2 regions of the Paenibacillus sp. FSL P2-0089 genome follow, and region 2 is predicted to be linked to the other one. Evidence: predicted binding sites of a transcription regulator. Region 2 holds the regulator's gene; the other holds the start of a gene.

Region 1 (8,154 bases), 3.6 Mb from region 2:
ATGTCTCCAAGAATCATTGGGCCTACCTGGACATCCAGGAGGCTGTCATCGACCATCAGTACCGGATCGACAGTGAACAGAAGGAACAACGGGTTACAGAATAAATGGATAGGGGTTGGAGGAGAGATCATTTCTCCTCCAGCCCCTAAATCATTAAATTTAAAGTATAATGGTTATAAAACCGTACCGATTTCCAGTTGCGAAGGAGATCCGAATGAGAGCAATCCTGATTGACGATGAAGAATTGGCACTAAAGGCTTTGGAACGCCAATTGCATGCGCTTGGGTGTTTTGAGATTATCGGCAAATATACCGATCCGCTGCAAGGGCAGCAAAAGGTAGAGGAGACCGAGACCGATATTGTGTTTCTCGATATTCATTTACCGGAGCTGAGCGGGATTGAGCTGGCGGAAAGGCTGCTGGAACGCAGACCCGATCTGCAGGTTGTATTCGTAACGGCATATGATAAGTATGCGATCAAGGCTTTTGAGCTGAATGCCCTGGATTATTTGCTTAAGCCGATTCATACGGACCGTCTGAAGCTTACAGTCCAGAGATTGAATGCTCAGCAGAAGCCTGGCCTGGCAGCCCGGGCAGCGTCAGCGCAGACAAGCTGGAGAATGCTGATGCTCGATGCCTTCCGGATCTACGAAGGGAGTCAGGAGCTTCCGTCACTGCAATGGAGAACGGCGAAGGCGCAGGAAATCTTTTTTTATCTGCTGCATCATCGCGGCAAAGTGGTCAGTAAAGCCACTCTGATTGAATTGCTGTGGGCTGATTTTGATCCGAACAGGGCCTATCCGCAGCTATACACCGCTGTGTATCATATCCGCAAGATGCTGGAGCCCTTCAGCAGAGAACGGATTCTCCTGCAAAATACGGCGGACGGCTATTTGCTCAAGCTGAATGGAATCTGCCTGGACGTTGATGAGTTTGACCGCTTTATCCAAGCGGGGTTAGAGCTCTCGAATGACACACTGCCCGAATACGAACGAATCCTGAAGCTGTTCAAGAGCGAATATCTGGAGGGGTACGATTATGTGTGGGCGGAGCTTGAGCGGCAGAGATTCCAGCTGCAGTGGATTCGGCTGAAGCTGAATCTGGTCCGCTGGTATATGGGGAATGCAGAATATGAACAGGCCTTCAAGCACATTGAACAGGTCTGCACCCGCTATCCGTTAGAGGAGCAGGCGCAATTATTGTACATGCAAATATCGGATAGAATGGGCTTTCATTTTCTGGTGCAAAGACAGTATGTATTGCTGGAAACGGTCATGGAAGCAGAGGTTGCGGAGAAACCGAGCCGGGAGATTGTCAAATGGTATAGGGATTGGGATAACAAGCGTCAAAAAGGGTGAATCCGTGGATTCATCCTTTTTGCCCTATCTAAATTATGATATATTTAATCTTGAATGAACTTGTTCTGCAAAGATCCGGCGAAGGAGCATCCCATGACCCAATTTGTCTACAAGCAGATTATTGCTGACCTCAAAACGAAGATCTTTGCCGGGCAGTACGCCGATATGAAGCTGCCGGATGAGCGCAGTCTCAGCGAGGCGTATCAGGTTAGCCGCAGTACCATTAAGCGTGCGCTGATGAAGATGGAGAGCTCGGGCATTATTTTCAAGAAACGCGGCTCCGGCACCTTCATCAATCCGTTATACATAAAGAACGATTCGATCTTCAATTACGAAGGCTCTAATCTGGGGGTGTCGGATAACTTCCAGATGCACGGCAAGAAGCCGGAGATCAAGGTGCTGAGCTTCGAGGTCATCCGGCCTACGGAGGAGCTTCAGCGGGATTTGTTCCTGATGCCCCATGATTTCGTGTATAAGATCGTGCGTCTGCGCCTGTTTGAAGGTGCGCCCTTCATGATTGAGACGGGATATATTCCGATCAAAATTGTGCAAAATCTCGACCAGACGATTATCGAAGGGTCGATTTTTCATTATCTGGAGGAATCGCGCAATCTGGCGGTGACCAAGTCCTTTTTGTCTATTTTTGCCGAGCCTTCAATGCCGAATGACCAGGAGCTGCTCCATCTGAAGGAGAATGAACCCGTAGGAATTATGGAGGGGATCTTCTTCCTGGATAACGGCACGCCGTTCGAATTCTCGCATATGCGCTTCCATTATGAGTATCTGAAGTTTAACACGTTCGTATCTGTGCATTGAGGATGGACGGTGTAAATAGCATAACTGAGGTATAGCAGGCCGGGAGGAATCCCGGTCTTTTCAGTGTTTTTTTAGTATAACAAATTAATCCATAATTATAAAAATAAACATCTTTTTGTGCGTGATTTGCAGAGGAATTCATACTATGTTCAAAATTTCACAATATTGGACCGTATTAATTTCTAAAAAGATTGAATTTCTGAAATGCCGATGTATGATGTAAATGTAGAAGTGATACATTCAATTTACAAAGAAAAATTTAGGGAGTGGAAGACATGGGATTAACAATCGAACAGGTGGATTATTCCTCGAAAACGTATCTGGCAAAGCTTGACGCTTACTGGCGTGCAACGAACTACATCTCCGTAGGTCAGCTTTATTTGAAGGATAATCCGTTGTTAAGAGAACCGTTGAAGTATGCAGACGTCAAAGTGAAGCCGATCGGACACTGGGGCACGATCCCTGGGCAGAACTTTATCTATGCGCACCTGAACCGCGTAATCACTAAATACGATCTCAACATGTTCTATATTGAAGGCCCGGGCCATGGCGGTCAGGTGATGGTATCGAACTCTTATCTTGACGGAACCTACACCGAAATCTACCCGCAGATCACTCAGGACATCCCTGGTCTGAAAAAGCTGTTCAAGCAGTTCTCCTTCCCTGGCGGTGTTGCCTCCCATGCAGCTCCTGAAACACCCGGATCGATTCATGAAGGCGGCGAGCTGGGTTACTCCCTGTCGCACAGCGTGGGTTCGATTCTGGATAACCCTGACCTGATCTCCGCTGTAGTTGTAGGTGACGGCGAAGCAGAGACCGGTCCTCTGGCTGCTTCCTGGCTGTCCAACCGGTTCATTAACCCGATTACAGACGGTGCTGTATTGCCGATTCTGCATCTGAACGGCTTCAAGATCAGCAACCCGACCATCCTCTCCCGGATGAGCAGAGAAGAATTAACCGCCTATTTTGCCGGAAACGGCTGGGAGGCATTCTTCGTAGAAGGCGAGAACCCGGATCTGATGCACCCGGAAATGGCGAAGGTGCTGGATACAATCGTAGAGAGAATTGCCGCCATCCAGAAGAATGCCCGTGAAAATAACGATACTACACGCCCTGTATGGCCGATGCTGGTCTTCCGCTCCCCTAAAGGCTGGACCGGTCCGAAATCGTGGGATGGCGTGCCGAACGAAGGCTCCTTCCGTGCCCACCAGGTGCCGATTCCGGTCGATCAGAAGAACATGAAGCATGCTCCGGCATTGCTTGAATGGCTGAACAGCTACAGACCTGAGGAACTGTTCGATGAGAATGGCCGTCTGAACGCAGATCTGGCTGAAATTCTGCCAACCGGCGACAGACGTATGGGCATGAACCCGGTAACCAATGCCGGCAAACTGATCAAGGATCTGCACAAGCCGAATTTCCGCAACTATACTCTCGATAATTCCGCCCCAGGCCAAGTAATTGCACAGGATATGGCCGTACTGGGCAAATATCTGAAAGAGGTTGTAACCCTCAACGAAGAGAACCGCAACTTCCGTATTTTCGGACCGGATGAGACTATGTCTAACCGTCTGGGACCGGTATTCGAAGTGACCAAGCGTCAATGGATGGATGCCATTCAGGAACCGCAGGATGAATTCCTCGCTCCCTATGGCCGTGTCATTGACTCCCAATTGTCTGAGCATCAGGCAGAAGGAATTCTGGAAGGGTATGTACTGACCGGCCGCCACGGATTCTTCGCCAGCTATGAAGCGTTCCTGCGCGTGGTCGATTCGATGATCACCCAGCACTTCAAGTGGCTGCGTAAGGCTACAGATCAGACCTGGAGAGAAGATATTCCTTCTCTCAACGTGATCGCCACATCGACAGTGTTCCAGCAGGACCATAACGGTTATACTCACCAAGATCCGGGTCTGCTCGGCCATCTGGCTGACAAGAAGCCTGAATTCATCCGTGAGTATCTGCCGTCCGATGCGAACAGCTTGCTGGCTGTGTTCGACAAGATCCTGAATGACCGCCAGAAGATCAACCTGATCGTATCCTCCAAGCATCCGCGTCCGCAGTGGTTCTCGGCTGACGAAGCTCAGGAGCTGGTGGACAAAGGCCTCAAGATCATTGACTGGGCCAGCACCGACAAAGGCGGAGAGCCGGATCTCGTTATCGCTTCTTCGGGTACCGAACCAACTATGGAAGCCTTGGCTGCCATCTCGATCCTGCATGAGAAGCTGCCTGAGTTGAAAATCCGTTACATTAACGTAGTCGATCTGCTGAAGCTGAGAAGCCAGAAGCTCGATCCGCGCGGCTTGTCTGACGAAGAGTTTGATCAATTTTTCACAAAGGATAAACCGGTCATCTTCGCCTTCCACGGCTATGAAGGCCTGATCAAAGACCTGTTCTTCGACCGCCACAACCACAACCTGCATGTGCACGGCTACCGCGAGAATGGCGATATCACTACACCGTTCGATATGCGTGTACTGAACCAGATGGACCGCTTCGATCTTACGAAGGAAGCTGTGCTGAGCCTGCCGGAAGCAAACAAATACCAGGCCATCGCTGACGAGATGGACGCCATGGTGCAGAAGCATCACGCGTACATCCGTGAAGAAGGCATCGACCTTCCAGAGGTTGAGAGCTGGGTATGGAAGGCTTTGAACTAAGCTCTAGATGATCGTGTTATTTCATTAATAATATAGTAGGCTTCAATTAAGGAGCGCTCCGGTAGTCATGTTGATGGCTGCGGAGCGCTCTTTTTGTCCAATGATTGGAGCTGGATTATGGTCTCCGGGACCTCCGGCTGCAATGCCTTCTTCCGCTGCGCTGCGGTGAGTACAGGCACACCATTACTGCCGTTCATCTCCACCATGTGCTTCCAGTAGCGCTTCGGCATCTTCGAGGAACGCAGCCGGTCATTGCGGCGCTCCTTGATGCCGATGGCATGATAGAAGCCGGTCCATAAGCGGCGGTACGCTTCCTCCGTCTCATCCGGCTCGGGCGGGGTCCAACCGTTTAAAGGCACGATGGCCTCACGCCCGGGCTCATGAATCAGCGCAGCCCCATGGGTCTGATCGTAGATCATGAAGCTCTCCCCCTGGAACCGGTCACAGAAATGCTCCTGGATTACAGGCAGCACATAACCCTGAGGCTCAATCACTGCGGCCATGACCGGGCCGTATACGGAGAAGCGAACGAAGCCCGTATACAGATGCGCTTCATGCCGGAGCTGCTGGACAGCCTTCATCAGCGTGTTAACGGTGTCATCCGCCAGCATATTCATCACCTTGCGGCCATGCCGGAAGCCGAGATACAGGAAGTTCAGCAGCAGCATTTCCTTCTCGGGAGCGCAGCTCCAGAAGCCCAGACGCACCAGCTCCTCGGCTTCGCGGCTGATCCGCAGCGGCAGGGACTTCAGTACCCGTGCGGCCTTGTCTTTGTCGGTCTCAATCCATTTCGCTTCCAGCAGCAGGCCTATTTCCCCGCCTTCAGCATGAATCGCCAGCGGTATCTCCTTCCAGGCATAGCTCTCAAATACACAGCACAGCAGACCCTCGAAGCTTCCGTCATAGGTGTACGCCAGTGCGGACGGCTTGAACATCAGGCCTTCGCCCCCTTGTTGAAGCTGTTCCAGTCCCCGGCGGCGGGCAAGGTGGAGAGGTTAAAGTCGTCGAACAGCGTGAGCTGCTCCACCTGCGGCTGCTGGAGAGCGAGCTGCTCCCCGGACATGAGTGAGCGAAGCAGCGTATGCTCGCTTACCTTCAGCCCCTCCAGCGGCTTATCCTTACAGGTGATGAAGAACTGGGCACGCTTGAGGACCACTCCCAGCTTCTTCAGCGCATGGAAATCGAGCGATCCGGCCCGTCTGGCCTTCACGATCCGCTGTGCGCTTCTAACGCCGATGCCGGGTACACGCAGCAGCATTTCGTACGGGGCGCGGTTGATCTCAACGGGGAATTGCTCCCGGTGGTTAACGGCCCAGCTGCATTTGGGGTCCAGCAGCGGGTTGAAGTTCGGCACGGCCTCATCCAATAATTCATTCGCCTTGAAGCCGTAGAAGCGCAGGAGCCAATCGGCTTGATAGAGCCGGTGTTCCCGCAGCAGAGGCGGCTTGGTGTCTAGAGCGGGCAGGAGGGAATCCTCCACCACCGGGGTGTAGGCCGAGAAGAAGACACGTTTGAGTGCGTACTTGTGGTATAAGCCCTCCGTCAGATTAAGGATCTGGTAATCGGTATCTGGCGTGGCTCCCACGATCATCTGGGTGCTCTGTCCAGCCGGAGCGAAGCGGGGGGCGTGATTATACCGGACGATATCGGAGCGGTTCTCCTTAATCCGGTTCGTGATCAGCCCCATCGGCTTCAGGATGGACACCTTGCTTTTATCGGGAGCGAGCCGTCCGAGACTCTCCTGCGAGGGCAGTTCAATGTTGACGCTCATGCGGTCGGCAAGCAGCCCCAGTCTGGACAGCAGGGCATCGTCTGCTCCGGGGATGGCTTTTACATGAATATAACCGTTGAAATGATAGACATTGCGCAGCAGCTCAAGCGCTGAGATCAGCTGCTCGGTGGTGTAGTCCGGATTGCGCATAATGCCTGAGCTAAGAAATAGTCCCTCTATATAATTACGGCGGTAGAATTGCATGGTGATATCTGCGATCTCTTCAGGGGTGAAGGCTGCCCGGCGAATGGGGTTGGACTTGCGGTTGATGCAGTACGCACAATCATATACACAGCCGTTGGTCATTAGCACCTTCAGCAGCGAAATACAGCGCCCGTCCGCCGCGAAGCTGTGGCAGATGCCCATCGCGGAGGTGTTGCCGAGCGCCCCGGCCTGGCCCTTGCGGTCGGAACCACTTGAAGTGCACGCTACATCGTATTTGGCGGAAGCGGTCAGAATCTCTAGTTTCTCCATTACATCCACGGTCTCAATCCCCCTCATATGTGAGCATTATATATCGAACATACGTTCTTGTCAAAGGTATACCCCCCTTCTTGGCCGCGTGTAAAATGTATGCGCATTCCGTCTTGTGCTATAATAGAAACTGATGGTTCATGGAATGAGGAATCATACGGTTATTGAAATCCGGGTTAGGAGTGTTGCTGAAGTGAGAGGATATAACATATGGCGGCCCATCATGCTGATTGCGGTTGCGCTGCTGACAAGACAGTTAGTGACAAGTATTTGCCTTATGTTCGGCATGTCGCAGGAATCGGCAGGCAGTGTAGCCATGCTGGGCATGATCGTTGCCGCTCTTATTATGTACAACCGCATGATGAAGGGCCGCCGCCGCAGATAAAATCGATAGAAGATCCGGCCGTATCTCTTCAGGCGGAGCGGATTGCATAGGAACAGGCTTGAGAGACGCCCGCACAGGTGTCTTTTTTATTAGAGGTGTCTTTTTAGCTAAAAAAATTTATGCAGACAGATGTGCATCCCGGTGATCCGGCAAGCGGTGCTTGAATAATCTGGCTGGAGCTTATATTCTTAGAAGGATATGCTATATGATGGACCATACAGATTCAAGGCAACGTATATTCCCTGCAGGGAGGGCGTTATCTATAGAATCAACCCACAGCATGGGAAATGAACATACAGGAGGAAACCAATTGAGTACACAGAACATTGGAGTGCCGTTAGAGGGTTTTGCAGAATTTAGCCGGACGGTAGCCGCAGAGGGTGCGGTACTGCTTAAGAATGAGGGACAGGTGCTTCCGCTGGGTAACGGTGAGAGCGTCGCTGTTTTTGGCAGAATACAGGTGAGCTATTACCGCAGCGGTACAGGATCGGGCGGTAGCGTTCACGTTGCATATACGACGAATCTGCTGGATGGACTGCGCAGCAAGAAGAACATTAGCGTGAATGAAGAGCTGGCTGCAGCCTACGAGGCTTGGATCGGGCTTAATCCGTTCGATGACGGCGGCAAGGTATGGGCTGCGGAGCCGTGGAACCAGAAGGAAATGCCGCTTACGGACGAGCTGGTGAAACAG
Region 2 (8,154 bases):
GCGGAAGGCTTCAATAATATTCTCTGGCGGAACCTTGATCCCCAGATTGACGATCTCATAACCGTTGTTGGAGAGAATAATCTCGACCAGGTTTTTACCGATATCATGCACATCACCCTTGACGGTCGCAAGCATGATTCTCCCCTTAACCGAGGTCTCATCCTTCTGCATGAACTGCTCCAGATGGCTTACAGAGGCCTTCATGACCTCCGCACTCTGGAGTACCTCTGCCACGATTAATTCATTGTTATTGAACAGCCGTCCTACTTCAGACATCCCCGCCATCAGCGGTCCATTAATGATCTCCAGCGGAGGTGAGGTCTTCAGCGCTTCATCCAGATCCGGAATCAGCCCCTCCTTAGTGCCTTCTACCACATAGGAAGCTAAGCGCTCCTCCAGAGAGAGATTGGAGATCTTCTCCTTCTTCTCCACCTTTTTGCCGCGAAAAGCCGCCACGAACGCAGACAAGGTATCGTCATTCGTATTATAGATCAGCTCTTCTGCAAGCTTGCGCTCCTCTTCAGGGATCGATGCGTACCGCTCCACCTTCTCGGTGTTCACAATGGCATAATCCAGACCGGCCTTGGTGCACTCGTACAGGAATACCGAATTGAGCACCTCGCGGCCGGCTTCCGGCAGACCGAAGGAGACATTACTGATACCGAGAATCGTGTGAACAGCAGGCATGGCCTCCTTGATCAGACGGATGCCGTCAATCGTCTCTTTGGCGGAGCCGATATACTGCTCATCTCCGGTTCCTACAGGGAATACCAGGGTATCGAAGATCAGATCCTCGGGAGCCAGACCGTATTTGTTGACCAGCAGATCGTAGGAACGTCTGGCCACCTCCAGCTTGTCCGAAGCCAGGATAGCCTGGCCGGTCTCGTCGATGGTGCCAACAACAATCGCTGCTCCGTATTTATGAATCAGAGGTGTGACATGCTCGAATTTTTCTTCACCATCTTCAAGGTTAATGGAGTTAATGATCGCTTTACCCTGACAATACTGCAAGGCCAGATCAATGACCTTCGGGTCCGTCGTATCGATCATTAACGGCACCTTGACCTTCTTCACCACCAGCTCCAGGAACCGCATGATGTCTTCCGTCTCATCCCGGTCCGGGTCCTGCACGCAGACATCAATAACCTGTGCGCCGCTCTTCACCTGGGCACGGGCTATCTCCGAAGCTTCCTCATATTTCCCCTCGACAATTAGACGCTTGAACTTCCGGGAACCGAGGACATTGGTCCGTTCACCGACCATATACGGACGGTTCTCACTCTCCACGTACACCGGCTCTATCCCCGATAAGGCCGGAGGATGCTGGCCGTCAAGCTTACGCGGCGGGTAAGCCGCCATCACTTCAGCCATCGCCCGGATATGATCAGGAGTCGTTCCGCAGCAGCCGCCGGCAATGTTCAGCCAGCCCTTCTCCGCGAAGCCGCCCAGCTTACGGGCCAGGGAATCCGGGGATTCATGATAATTCCCGTTCTCATCCGGCAGACCTGCGTTCGGGTAACAGCTGACGGCCGCTGAAGAGATCGCGGACAGCGAACGGATATGATCCCGCATGAACTCCGGTCCGGTAGCACAGTTCAGTCCAATGGACACCGGCTTCAGATGCTCCAGCGAAATATAGAAGGCTTCTATATTCTGACCGGCAAGTGTAGTTCCCATAGGTTCAATCGTTCCTGAAATCATCACCGGCAGCGTAATTCCGCTCTTCTCGAAGGCGTTACGGATACCAATGCTTCCAGCCTTCACGTTCAGGGTATCCTGGGATGTCTCCAGGAGCAGCGCGTCCACCTTGCCGTCGATCAGGGCAACCGCCTGTTCTTCATAGCTGTCTATAAGCTCCTTGAAGGTGACTCCCCCGGTGACAGAGAGCGTCTTCGTGGTCGGTCCCATAGCTCCTACAACATAACGCGGGCGCTGCGGTGTATCATATTTATCTGCGGCATTACGTGCAAGTCTGGCGGCCGCAAGGTTAATCTCCCGGGCACGGTCCTGTATATCATATTCGGCAAGCACCACTGAAGTGGCACCGAAGGTGTTCGTCTCAATCAGATCCGCACCGGCCTCCAGGTATTTCTCATGAATGTCCTGTATAACCTCCGGCCGGGTCAGCACCAGCATTTCATTACAGCCATCCAGGTCATCCCCGCCGAAATCCTCGCCGGTGAGCGGCACCTGTTGAATCATGGTACCCATAGCTCCATCCAGTATCAATATGCGCTGCTGCAAGCTCTCAGCAAGTGTGTATTTGGCCACTTTCCATCCCCCCAGTGAAACATTAGAGTAATTTTAGCAGAATAAAGAGATTTCGGAAAGCCTTCCTTTCCACCCTGCATTATTTGTATTTCCATTGATTTCATTTCTATTACGGCGCTACCACAAGTTTCTTGCTTGGCATGGAATGCTGCGTCCGGGCAGTCACATGTGAAGTGACACTGAATTCGCCTGCCTCTGCAAAGGTATGTTCCCCGACATAAGCCCCTTCTCCGGCACTTTCACCCTTGATTTCAACCTTCTTGGTCTTATCCGCTGCCTCGTTGACCTCAAACATTATTTCTCTCGCATCATCCACTGGTTCACCGTCCTGTGTCACCACAGCCTTGAAGCTAACTGCCGTCCCTGCGGTTACTTCCTCCGGGGTCCAGCTCAGCTCCACCTTAATCGGTGACATGGAGGAATTGGCCGCAGCATGCATCTGCATCTCATTTTCCTTATTCCCCGAGCATCCGGCTAGCGTCATCCCCATTACAATGCATATAAGTCCCCTGCGTATCCTTGGCTTCATCATCTGAAGTCCTCCCGGTTCATAGGTAGATTCTTCTTCATCCACGAACATATCCATTCTATATTACAATGAAAGTCAGATCGCTACTCTTCTTATTATACACATTTTATTCAATTTGCCTTAAAGAAGCTGCATGATTCACTCGTGAACATGAGAATAGTCATATCTTTATAAAAAAAAGCCAATATCCTAAAATAGGATACTGGCCTCATAGAATTCAATTATAAGGAGTCTACCAGCGGCAGAAGCTCTGAAAGATGGCTGATCTGGTAATCCGGCGTAATCTCCGGGTCCGAGGCTTTGCTATTGCGGTTGATCCAGACCGTGGTCAGTCCGGCAGACAAGCCCCCAAGAATATCTGTCGTAAGCTTATCGCCCACCATTATACCTTGTTCCGGTGCAATATCCAGCAGTCCGAGCGCATGCTCGAAGATTCCCTTGTCCGGCTTGCCTTTGCCGAAGCTTCCCGAAATCACAATGTGGTCAAAATACGGGGTAAGCTCCGGCACACCATCCAGCTTCTCCTGCTGAAGGGCCGGGCAGCCGTTCGTCAGCAGCAGCAGCTTCACCTTACCGCGCAGCTCGTCCAGCACCTGAAGCGTCTCCTCATAGATATAAGGACGGCTGCGGCGCTCTGCGGCGAACTTGTCAGCCAGCTGTGCAGCCAGCGCTTCATCCTCTACCCCGAGTGAGGCCAGGCCACGGCGCCAGGATTCCTTACGGTAGACAGGGGCAAGCTGTTCCAGTTGACGGAACTCAGTCTGCTCACCGGCAGTGAAGTTCGCCCACAGCGCTTCATACGGGTTAATACCGATCAGCTTCGTGAACGGATACGTCTCATAGGATTCGTACAGTGTACGGGCTTCCCTGCGTACAGCAGCTTCCAGCTCTCCGGGATCAACGGAATCTCCAGCAGCCTCACAAGCATAGCGGAAGGCTTCTTCCACACTGCGGTCATCCCACAGCAGAGTATCGTCAAGGTCAAATAGTACGGCGGTAATCGGCATTTGTTCTCCCACTCCCTATATGCTGGTCTGTCTTCCTATTCGTGCACGACCTCAATGTTGTTGTTCTTGGCGAACTGCTCCAGGCGTTCCCCCATCGCAGCAGTGTCATAACGGTTAATCAGCTTGGAGAAAATCCACTGCTTGCGCTTACCCTTATACTTAATGGTAACTACACTGCGCGATAAAGTGATCTTCTCAATATCCGCCGCAGCCAGGAAGCGTTCGCGGTTGTATTTAATAGTAGAGATACGCGCACGCTCAACCTTAAGGAACGGACGGCGGAAGAACAGCAGCGCAGCGAGCAGGAAGTACAGCACTACACCCAGCCAGTTAGCTAGAATCCCGCTTCCTTTGGCTTCGTCAATTGAGCCGACCACCCAGAACATGATACCGAGCAGCATCAGTACAACGGGGAATACAATATTGCGGCCTTTGAAAATATCGATGCTTTTCGCGGCAGTCTTAGTGCTGGAAGTGTAAATGGAGTCCTTCCCCTGCTTCTTTCTTTGCTGGTTAATTTGCTTTGTGTTGCGTTGAACCATTCTTTCCCAAGAACGGGCCATGTAAGTTCCCCCTAGTCATCCTGTATTATCTATGAAAAGGCAACAGGCTAATGCTTAAGTCCGTTATTGCCTTCTTCATGCTCCGGATTGTCCACAATTTCGATGGTATCAAGCTGGGCCCGAAAGTTAGTGCGGATATTCCCCAGGTACATCTCGCGGAGCTTGGCACGTTCAGCCAGTTCCTCGTCATTCAGGCCGCCGTTCTTAGCTTTGCGTGCCAATTCATTGATGCGTGCGACCAATTCGTCAATATTCAATACGTTTCCCTCCCTCTAAATTCATTTTAACTTTGCCATGAGAAAAAGAGCTTGTCAAGGTCTACCCCCTGAAAGCTCTCACAGTCGATCATTAGTCTGACATATTCCTTCAGTATAAAGGTAAAGTCAGAATATCTCCGGCCTTAATGCCGCTGTTCTCCAAATGATTCGTCTTCATTATTCCTTCTATATATACGGCAGTCTTCATGTCCTCAGGCTTGTTGCTTAACGCAATACTCCATAAGGTATCTCCGCGTTCGACTACGATCCGTTTATCCGGCTTCAGTGAAGAGACCGAACCGGCAAAAACATTCCCCACCACAGTGAATCCCGAAATAACAAGCATCAGCACCAGGACCAGCTTCATCAGGCTGACCTGACGGAATAGTGATGAGAGCGCAGCGAGACTATGAAGAATCCCGTCCTTGATCTTGGTTACATAACTATAAGCAGTTGGATTACCGGGAGCGGACACCTTGATATCCTCATTATTGTAGATGCTGTTGTATGTACTATACTTTAACATGATCATCATCCTCCAAACACATGTTCTTGCTTTCGAAAATAATATAACACGAACATGTGTTTCGATCAATAGTTTTTTCGGAACATTTGTTCTCTTTATTTTCATTCTCTTATTTTCCTCATTTTAGAACTTATGTTTGTACGAACGGAAGTTCTATGTTATAATTTTCCCAAACATAGTATATGGGGTTGATACCGATGTCAAAGATTTCTAGTCGTCAGCTGGCGATCCTGGAATTTATACGTAATGAAGTCCGCAGCAAGGGTTATCCTCCGTCCGTCCGCGAGATTGGCGAGGCTGTCGGCCTGGCCTCCAGCTCTACCGTGCATGGTCACTTGGACCGGCTTGAGAAGAAGGGCCTGATCCGGCGTGACCCAACGAAACCGCGTGCCATTGAATTACTCGGCCAGGAAGATTCAGAGAATGTGCATCAATTTGTCCAGACCGTTACCCGCATCCCGGTCGTGGGTAAGGTTACAGCTGGTGTTCCTATTACAGCTACAGAGAATATTGAGGATTACTTCCCATTGCCTGCTCATTATGTAGGCGATAACAAGGTATTTATGCTATCTGTTCTTGGTGACAGTATGGTGGATGCCGGAATTATGAACGGGGATTATGTCATCGTGCGCCAGCAGCAGACTGCCGACAACGGCGATATTGTTGTAGCGATGACCGAAGAAGATGAAGCAACTGTCAAGACCTTCTACAAGGAACGGGATCATATCAGGCTGCAGCCGGAGAATCCGGCGTACGAGCCTCTCCGCCTCAACCGCGTTACGATTTTGGGCCGGGTCATCGGATTATTCCGCGATATCCACTAATCTACTCCCCGCTTAAGAACAGGCTGCTCCGCACCATGCGAAGCAGCCTGTTTTATGTTCATTTTACTTCGTGTAGTGGCCAAAAAGCCGAATGCAAACATTTGTTCTCATTCGGCTTTTTGGCCACTTTTTCTGTGAACCGCTGCTCAGCTCCGCACATATCCTGTTACAAAGGAGTGCTGATCTGTATGCCCAATTACCGAATTATCGTCGATCTGTCACAGCGCATGCTGTACCTGCTGGATAATGACGTTGTCACCAGAGGCTTCCCTGTCGGCATCGGCAAAATGTTAACCGTCTCGCCTGTAGGCGAATACACCATCATTAACAAACAGCCCAATCCGGGCGGTCCGTTCGGTGCCTTCTGGATGGGACTGTCCAAACCGCATTACGGCATCCACGGAACCAATGACCCATCCTCCATCGGCCACATGGTCTCACACGGCTGTATTCGTATGTATAACGCAGATGTTCTGGCTCTAGCCGCCCTCGTTCCCATAGGTACACGTGTCACCATCCGGGAATAGGAAAGTCGCAAAAACCCTTGAGACGCCAGATTGCGTCCCAAGGGTTCCTGTGACTCATATGAATTAGAGCGGATACAGACTACAGCACACTTCTCAACAGACGGATAGCCACCGTATTCAAACGGATGGCCTCGCGGATCGATTCTCTGGCTGCCAGCAGTTCTCTTCTGGCCCGCGAACCTCTAGGCACTCTGCGCAGATTCTCATTGATTTCTTCCAGTCTCTCCAGCAGAATTGCCCGCTGTGTCAGCAGGACATTAATGGCTCTGCGAATCCGGTTACGTTCTCTTTGGCTCATCTGTACACCTCTTTTACACTTGGATAGTATAAGAGATGCCAAGAATGGCTCCAAAGATTGTGTGATTCGGCAGTAATGTTAGTTAGAGCTGCAGGTAGTGGGCAGCGAATCTGCTTACTTTTTGTTCAATCGTACCCGGAATTCAAATTCATCGCGTCTATAAGTCATTCCGGCCAGCACAATGTACTCCGGTGTCCATTTCTGTACAGGTCCGGCATAATCAGCAATCACATGCGGTTTGCCATCAACCAGCTGAACGACGTAGACCTGTACCTGTGCCAGTGCGGCAGCGAATAGATCAGCATCACTGGACAGTACTTTATAAGCCGTATTCAACTTCGTTCCTCCTTGTTCCACAACCATATTAAAGATTCCGTCTCGAATCTATTCAATTATACCGGGTCATGGAACAATATGTAAACCATATTTACAGCTTAATAAACAGGATTTTGAACAATCCGATATACTTCTTCGTGGCCCCGCCATCCCGGGTAAAAAAATTGGTATTCTTAAGGTCCGGTACACTGAATACAGAAAACAAAATGTAGTTATCCCTCACGGTCAAAGACTCAATTACAGGCTGGGCCACCTGCTTGGTAATTCCGTCGCCTATTTCCTGACCGAGCGTATTTTCCAGATTCTTTACAGAATATTCACTGAATGCTTCCTTTCCCGGATTCGTAACCGCCATCACAATCAGAACAAGGATAAGGACCAGAAACGACTTACCGCCCGATCTCCTGCGGACTCTGCGTGCAGGGCTTGGCGTATCATAACGCGAATTCATTCTTTTCCCCCTCTACTACAGAATATATAGTATCTCTAGCAACATGACCCCCAGCGGATTCAATATCATCCGGTACACGAACAGCATCCCACTGCCAATACCACTGCCCCCGATATCAACGCTGCTCCAATCCCACAACGGCAGAGCCGGCGCATCCAGCCCATATTGCTCCATGATCCTAGCTTGGGTCTCCGCTGGCACAGCCGCTCCTTCCGCCCCAGCCACCGGACCTATCAACGCCAGGATGAGCATCAGCGAAAGTATAATCTTATATGTATTCTTCATCATCCGCTCCCATGTCTGCCACTAGGATTCTCTTCTGGTTAAGTATATAGGAGATGGAATAGTATGTAAAATGAAGTGGATTGATCTGGAATTATAATTCCTTTATATTATGATGTAAGGGCTTTGCTTAGTCCTCATCTTCAATCTCTCCCCCACACTTTAATATTGGGAGAGTTTTTTATTTAGGAGGTAAATGTATGAATGGAAATAAAGTTATCATCATTCTTCTGTCCATATCCATACTGGGTATACTCCTTTACTTCGGAATAGCTTATGGACT

The links. Region 2 encodes LexA, which represses DNA repair genes until DNA is damaged. Its sites were predicted from a motif close to CGAACATATGTTCG; they were not measured.
Region 1: the regulator LexA is predicted to act here: its motif matches at 7,123-7,136, upstream of NST69_RS32605 (putative DNA modification/repair radical SAM protein).

The regions. Positions count from the first base shown of each region.
Region 1 is NZ_CP152006.1:7,604,646-7,612,799, forward strand. It holds gene NST69_RS32580 (S-layer homology domain-containing protein) at 1-104, shown strand, start outside; gene NST69_RS32585 (response regulator) at 215-1,357, shown strand; gene NST69_RS32590 (GntR family transcriptional regulator) at 1,451-2,173, shown strand; gene NST69_RS32595 (phosphoketolase family protein) at 2,449-4,833, shown strand; gene NST69_RS32600 (TIGR03915 family putative DNA repair protein) at 4,899-5,768, opposite strand; gene NST69_RS32605 (putative DNA modification/repair radical SAM protein) at 5,768-7,078, opposite strand; gene NST69_RS32610 (hypothetical protein) at 7,272-7,463, shown strand; gene NST69_RS32615 (glycoside hydrolase family 3 C-terminal domain-containing protein) at 7,774-8,154, shown strand, end outside.
Region 2 is NZ_CP152006.1:3,996,444-4,004,597, forward strand. It holds gene metH (methionine synthase) at 1-2,271, opposite strand, end outside; gene NST69_RS16525 (FixH family protein) at 2,381-2,803, opposite strand; gene NST69_RS16530 (HAD-IA family hydrolase) at 3,022-3,807, opposite strand; gene NST69_RS16535 (hypothetical protein) at 3,843-4,370, opposite strand; gene NST69_RS16540 (DUF896 domain-containing protein) at 4,418-4,627, opposite strand; gene NST69_RS16545 (LysM peptidoglycan-binding domain-containing protein) at 4,737-5,153, opposite strand; gene lexA (transcriptional repressor LexA) at 5,351-5,977, shown strand; gene NST69_RS16555 (L,D-transpeptidase) at 6,166-6,504, shown strand; gene NST69_RS16560 (hypothetical protein) at 6,584-6,802, opposite strand; gene NST69_RS16565 (hypothetical protein) at 6,917-7,138, opposite strand; gene NST69_RS16570 (hypothetical protein) at 7,230-7,589, opposite strand; gene NST69_RS16575 (hypothetical protein) at 7,605-7,877, opposite strand; gene NST69_RS16580 (hypothetical protein) at 8,072-8,154, shown strand, end outside.